DNA from 2 places in the Metabacillus flavus genome. Region 2 is predicted to be linked to the other one. Evidence: riboswitches for the same ligand, from Rfam matches in the RefSeq annotation. Region 2 holds a riboswitch; the other holds the start of a gene.
The links. A riboswitch is a leader RNA that binds a small molecule or an ion and turns the genes downstream of it on or off. The one in region 2 is predicted to bind preQ1.

Region 1 (3,411 bases), 930 kb from region 2:
GTCTCCAGAGCAATCTCCATGCCCTTTTCTTTCAGCAGCGCAATGACTGGCTGCAAATTTTTTAATAGTGCCGGATTTCCTCCGGATACGGTCACATGTGAAAACCGGTTTCCGCCGATGCGCGTAAGCTCTGTCCATAACTGCCCGGCATCCATCTGGATGATTTCATTTTTCGCGGAACCGTCCCAAGTAAATGATGAGTCGCACCAGGCACAGGAATAGTCGCAGCCTGCCGTCCGGATGAACATCGTTTTTTGGCCGATGACCATCCCTTCCCCCTGTATCGTCGGGCCGAATATTTCAAGAACCGGAATCGTTTCAGCCATTGCTTTTCACCTTCTTCGGACGAAAAACCACATAACTGGTCGGTGTTTCTCTGACAAATACCTGGACACAGACAGGCTTGCCGGGAAGCTGATCCAATTCTGCCTGGATAACTTCACTTATTTTTCGGGCAACCACTTCTGTAGTCGGGAAATCCTCTGGACTCCCGGACTGAAAAAGGGCATGCTCATTTAAAATGGTATGATCAAATTGTCCGTGCACAAGATTTTTCAGCGTTTTAAAGTTTACAAGAAACCCTGACTCATCAAGCGTGTCTCCGGCAATCGTAACATTCACAAAATACGTATGGCCATGAACATTCCGGCACGGACCTGCACTCTCATGCGGAACAAAATGGGCAGCAGAAAGATGCATGTCTTTATTGAGCTCATATTGAAAGTCATGGTTCACTTGAGGGTAAATCTGCTGAATCATTGTGCCGCCTCCTTTTTGTTCAAATAGGCGTCAAGGCCATTTTTTCGTAACAGACATGCCGGGCATTCTCCGCAGCCATCTGCCGGAATTCCGTTGTAGCAAGTGAGGGTTTTCGTCCGGACATAATCAAGTGCTCCCAATTCATCTGCGAGCTCCCATGTTTCTTCTTTATTCAGCCACATAAGCGGTGTGTGGAAGACAAGCTGCTCATCCATAGCCAGGTTGACGGTCACGTTGCATGATTTTATGAACTGGTCCCGGCAATCCGGATAGCCGCTGAAATCTGTTTCGCAAACCCCTGTAACGATATGCCTTGCTCCAATCTGATTCGCAAGCACTGAAGCGAAGGATAGAAAGAGCAGGTTTCTGCCTGGAACAAAAGTCGATGGCAGCTCCCCTTCTTTTTGTTCAATTTCTATATCATTCCTTGTCAGCGCATTCGGTGCAAGCTGATTCAAAAGGGACATATCCAAGACGTGATGCCGGATTCCCTGCTCTTTTGCAATGGCTTCGGCGATTTCAATTTCAAGCTTATGCCGCTGATTATAGTTAAACGTGACCGCTTCTACTTCTTTATAATTTTTTAATGCCCAGAATAGACAGGTGGTGCTGTCCTGGCCTCCGCTGAAAACAACCAGTGCTTTTTCATTTTTCATGTTGAATCTCCTCCTGTAGACGGAGCTTCCAGTCACAACCATGTTTATCATGATTCAATTCGGTGAAATAATAAAGGCACCCCCAGAGAGGTGCCTTAGCGAATGATCTATAAAAAAACAAAAAACAATATCCAAGGAACGCCTCTGATATTGCTGTCCTTAGTTTTTTATAGAGGGTTGTGCTAGAACCTCTCCCGTTTTGAAAAACGGATTTGTATTTAGCTGACCTGTTCACTATACATGAAAAATGGCCATCTGCCAATACCGGAGGAGTTTTAATGGAAAAGAACCGCTTTTTGCAAGTGAGAGCCAGCTTCTGGTTTATCCCTTTGCTTTATGGAATTATTGCCCTGTTCCTGGCATATGGAAGTATGGCCCTCGACCGATATGCTTCAAAGCATACAGAATTATATGATTACATACCTGACCTTTTTCTATCTGACATGCAGCTTGCTCAAACAATTTTAAGCTCGATTGCCACCTCTTTGCTAACTATGACGACCATCACGTTTTCATCCATTCTTGTCGTCTTGACTACTTATGCAGCACAGTTTTCTCCAAGGGCTTTGCAGAACTTCACCTCGGACCGCAGCTCTCAGCGCGTTCTTGGGATGTTCACAGGGGGCTTTGTTTATACCATTGTTCTTTTGCTTTTAGCAAAAGATAAGGGCGGCGACTTGTTTATTGTTCCTGCCCTTGCCATTGTTGTTGCTTTTGCATGCCTTGCAGCGTTTGTCTTCTTCATCCATCACTCGGTGGCGTCAATTAAGGTCAGCAACCTGATCTTTCAAATCACAAGCAAAACAATGAAGGCCTGGAAAGAAAACTATGAAGATGACCAATCCCTGAACGCACTGTCTGAATGCGGCGAAGCTGAAGAAATTACTTCAGGCAAAGGCAGACAGCTGAAGAGCAAAAAAGCAGGATACATACAGCACGTGCAAATAAGAGATATGATACAAACAGCAAAAAAATTAAAAATAACAGTAAAAGTAGAAAAAGCCCTGGGAAGCTACGTAGATGAAGGAACACCTCTGCTTACCTATTGGGGGACGGAGGACCTCAGCGATGCAGACAGCCTGCTTAATCAGATTCTGATTATTCCCGAGCAGGAGCCTATAAGGGATGTCGGTTTTGGCATACAAAAGCTTTCCGAAATCGCCATTCGTTCCATCTCCCCGGCATTTAATGATCCGTATACGACAGCGAATGCGGTTGAGCATATTGCGAGAATTCTAACCCGTCTTGGAAAGAGCTACATTCCAAAACCTTTTTATACGGATGAAGAGAAAAAACTCCGTGTCATTTTTCATAAACCATCCTTTGAAGATTTACTTTATAAGAGTTTTTATCTTATCAGACACCATGGAAAAGAAGATACAGCCGTTATGCATTCCATTATATCTGCCCTATCTATAGTGGCGGACAACAATGATAAAGAAGTAAAGGAAATCATCTGGAACTTCTCGTGCTATATATTGGAAGGACTTCAGGAAACAGATTGGATCAGCCTTGATAAAACATATCTTAATCAACAGTTTCAAAGGCTTGCTGATGCCTGCTGCAGAGAAGAGAAATTTATGGGAATTTAAAAAAACGCGGGATATCCGCGTTTTTATTTTTTGCCGCTTTTATTATCCATTGTATGCAGGTAACTTGATTTGAAACGCTTTACCGGCAGCAGCCTTATTTTTTTACTGTTCCAATTCCCTTTGCTCCGTGGCTGAGGATGATTTTTTTTACCGATTCTGTCAATGAATCCTGTATATGTACGATAACAATCACTTCTTTTTCAGACTTTTTCAAGGTAAGCCCTTTTCTTTTCTTTTTGTATAAATATTCGATGGCGAACCCTGATATAATGCCCAAAACTAACCCGATTGAGCCCCATATGACCGGTCCCCAGTATAGGGCGAGACCATAAATGACTCCCAAAAGCATAAACACGGCACCAAAAACGCCCGCTAAATCCAGTAAACTCTTCTGATCATCAGAG
Region 2 (3,411 bases):
TAAGCCTGATCACTCAGTCGCCGAAAGACATCGCCTATCCGCTTATCGAAAGTCTGAAGCACCCAATGGTCGCGCAAGAGGAAAACATGGACGATGAAATCAGCTACGGGCAGACTCCTTTTAAAGAAGCAGCACAGTTTGCACTTGAAGAGGAGAAAAAGGAAGAGGAAAAGAAATCCAAGTCCTCCTCTTCTAAAAAATCGGATGTTTCTGATGTCCGATCTGTCCAGCGCATCCTGCTTCCGGAAGGGAAGGATGCTGATTGGGCAGGGGATTACTATATGAAATGGCTTGCCGGACTGGCACGTCCGTTTTTGAAGGTTGAATCGGATGCAAACAGAGTCAGCCGTTTCTCACTTGCCGGCTGGAAAAAGCCGATTATGGAGCTTACCTATGCACCTGATCGAAGCTCCTCCAATCGGGCGCTCTACCGCATTACCGGAGGCACGTTTTCCAAGATGACGGAAGGAAGCAAGGGCAGGATTGAGTTCAGGCAAATTCCAGGAACCCAGGAATGCATCATCGCTATCCATGAATATCAGCCATCTCTGCCGTGGCTGATTTACCGTCTAACCCAGGCAAATGTTCATATCGCGGTCATGTATTTGTATAAGCGGCATCTGCTCTATTTGATAGATAAGAAGGAGGAGCATCAGCAGGATGGTCCGGTCAAACGGGTTGTGCATATGAATTAGCGATAAAAAAAGCTGCTTCCCAGTGTGAGGAGCAGCTTTTCTCTGTTAATCGCGTGCATCGAAACGAAGCCGTTTGTTCAAGGCCTGAATAATTGGCATACCGGCCGCCATGACGACAAACTCGCCTGCTGCGGTGGTGGCCCATGTAATCCAGAACGGGAAGCCTAGAGCGATATGAAGCTCCCATGCAATGATGAACATCGTGAACGTAAAGACGAGTGTGTTCACAGCCATAAGCGCCCATGTGTTTCGGATATATTTTGAAGCAAGGATCGTAATGAGAAGGGCAATGACCGATTGGCCTGTTCCGAAAATCAGATCGAAGCCCTTCATTGGCGACCAGATCAAATTGGATATAAACACACCGAGCACAATTCCATAGATGTATTTTTTATTAAATACAACAAGGTGGTTCAGCATCTCCGGTATACGGAACTGAATGTTGGAAAAGGCAATCGGCTGAATCAGCGTTGAAACCGCGATATAAATCGCAGCCAAAATAGCATTGGCTGACAGAGTTCTAATATTCATATTCTTCTACTCCTTAGTTTTTTAGCGTGGGAGGATCTCGAACCACGGCCGAAAGAAGTTATTATAGTATGGATGAAAAAAATTGTAAATAGAAAGTTGCTGGGGTGTTTTTTTTTGCCGATATGTACCGTGCGGTCGCAATTCGACAGAAGCCCGTTGATAAACGACAAAACCCCGTGCATAAAAAACAAATTTCCGTTTATATTCGACCAAACTCTGAGGACGTCCAGTTTTTCCGTTATCCTCCGCAGCAAAGTATAAGGGGGGCCGCCCGGGAGCCCCTATTTACCCATCCTCCCCCAATTCGTTATAATAAACCCCATAGAGGAGGAATTCCGTGTGTATTTAACGATTAAAGAAACAGCCGAATATCTTTCCCTGCCAGAGACGTATATTGAGGCGCTTGTTCATCAGAACAGAATCCGCTATGTATTTGACGGACAGGTTTATATGATTAATAAAGAGCAATTTAACGGACACTTGGACCAGCTTGAGAAGGCCAAGAAGCAGCTGGAGGAGTGGAGAAATGAACCGATTCCGGAGGATCCGGATGTGAAGGATGAGGATTGATTTAACATAAAAATGCCGCGGGAACATAAAGGAGAACAAGGTTTATAATGGATCGGGGTTTTGTGCGGAATGTGGGTCCGGGAGGGAGATTAGTTCCTGTTTTATACAGATTGTGGTTCGTGGAGACTAATCAGTTTCTGTGTTGCACTGACCCCAGGTTCGGTAAAGGAGTAAAGCTCCGTCCCTTGCGCTGGAAGTGCATAGTGCTGCAAGGGATTGCAGGGTTGCTGCTCTGCCCCTTGATGCGGTGGTGCAGCGGGGGTCAGTGCTGGCTTGCACCGCACTGCACTGCACACAAAATCCATGCACAGCCCCTGCCCCGCCGTAAACGAACGCCTGCAGCGGAAATCAACAGCCAAGTTTAGCAGGGATTTTATTAATAACCCATACTAGTTGGAAAATCAAACCGTAAATTTTACACGTGTGTCTTATCTGTATTGAAAATGAAATCCTCTTGCAATGTCATGAAAAAAATCAGTGATAAAATATGAAAATAGATACCTAGGATGTGTAAATGAATCTTAGACAGGGAAATTGAATCATACATACTCTATTTTTTGGAGGAAAATCATGACTGCAGAAACGCGTTTAAGCAAGAAAACATATTTTGAAGAGCTGGCACCGGATACGGGAGTGCATCCGGTCCAGGTATTGGGGACGATGCTGCTTGAGGAGCATATAAAAGAGGATGGGGATGCGTCGGAAATCCGCTTTGCCCAGGGCGAGGTTTATTTCCACAACAAGGATTATGAAGCAGCGATCTTTAAATGGGAGCATATCTCGAACGGGCTCGATCAGTGGGCAAGAAAAAACATGGCTGATGCTTATATGGAGCTTGGCATGGATGCCTCCGCTTTGGATTTATATAAAAGCATCGAAACGGAGAGCCTCGTTTTAAAGGTGGAGGTAGCCTTGCAGCTGTTCTCCTTGTACCTGCAGCAGGAGAAGCAGGATGCAGCGGTTTATTCCATTAAAAAAGCGGTGGCGCTCGATCCAGATTATCAGAATATCTCATTGATCGCCCGTGCTTTTTTTGAAGAGCATGAGGATTGGGAAAACGCCGTGGAGCTTGCTTCAAATGAAACCATTCGCACCCAGTCCCTCGATTGGGCAGAGGTTCTTAAGTCATACATAGACCGCGGACTGACTGAGCGGTTCGAGCCTTCTTATTTTAATGATGCCCTTGTGAGTCTGCACCAGGTGAGCCCGGGTCATTTTGAGGAACTCGTCCTTTCTTTATGGAATTCCTACACAGGACAGCCTGCATATCTGCCATGGCTGAATAATTTTAATAACGTCTTTCAAACGCTGCAAGGAGAGCAGACGCATTCCTGGAGAAAGCTGTCGAAGCGGCATGAGGAAACGTATCTGCACTTGATCAGCGGCCGTTACACAACGAAGGAGCTTTCAAGCGTACTGCCGGGCTTCCTCGTAAACTGGCTGACTATGTCAGACTCCACTCATGCTATTCTATCATCAGCGGCAGTTCTTGCCTGGAATGATCTTTTTCCGGACAGCATTCCCGGCAATCAGGTTTATCAGGCTGAAAACCTTGTAAGCTGGAAAACAAATAGTATTTCCGGCTTGGAAGAAACCGTTGAACTGTTTGACGCAG

Region 1: linked by a shared signal. The riboswitch ahead of queC (7-cyano-7-deazaguanine synthase QueC) and the one ahead of J9317_RS02655 (QueT transporter family protein) in region 2 are both predicted to bind preQ1.

Annotation. Positions count from the first base shown of each region.
Region 1 covers NZ_JAGVRK010000001.1:1,424,555-1,427,965, reverse strand. The annotation lists gene queE (7-carboxy-7-deazaguanine synthase QueE) at 1-326, opposite strand, end outside; gene queD (6-carboxytetrahydropterin synthase QueD) at 319-759, opposite strand; gene queC (7-cyano-7-deazaguanine synthase QueC) at 756-1,415, opposite strand; PreQ1 riboswitch class I at 1,569-1,613, opposite strand; gene J9317_RS07360 (DUF2254 domain-containing protein) at 1,694-3,007, shown strand; gene J9317_RS07355 (acetate and sugar kinases/Hsc70/actin family protein) at 3,102-3,411, opposite strand, start outside.
Region 2 covers NZ_JAGVRK010000001.1:498,526-501,936, forward strand. The annotation lists gene J9317_RS02650 (NAD(P)H-binding protein) at 1-695, shown strand, start outside; gene J9317_RS02655 (QueT transporter family protein) at 741-1,226, opposite strand; PreQ1 riboswitch class I at 1,234-1,278, opposite strand; gene J9317_RS02660 (excisionase family DNA-binding protein) at 1,566-1,796, shown strand; gene J9317_RS02665 (dynamin family protein) at 2,367-3,411, shown strand, end outside.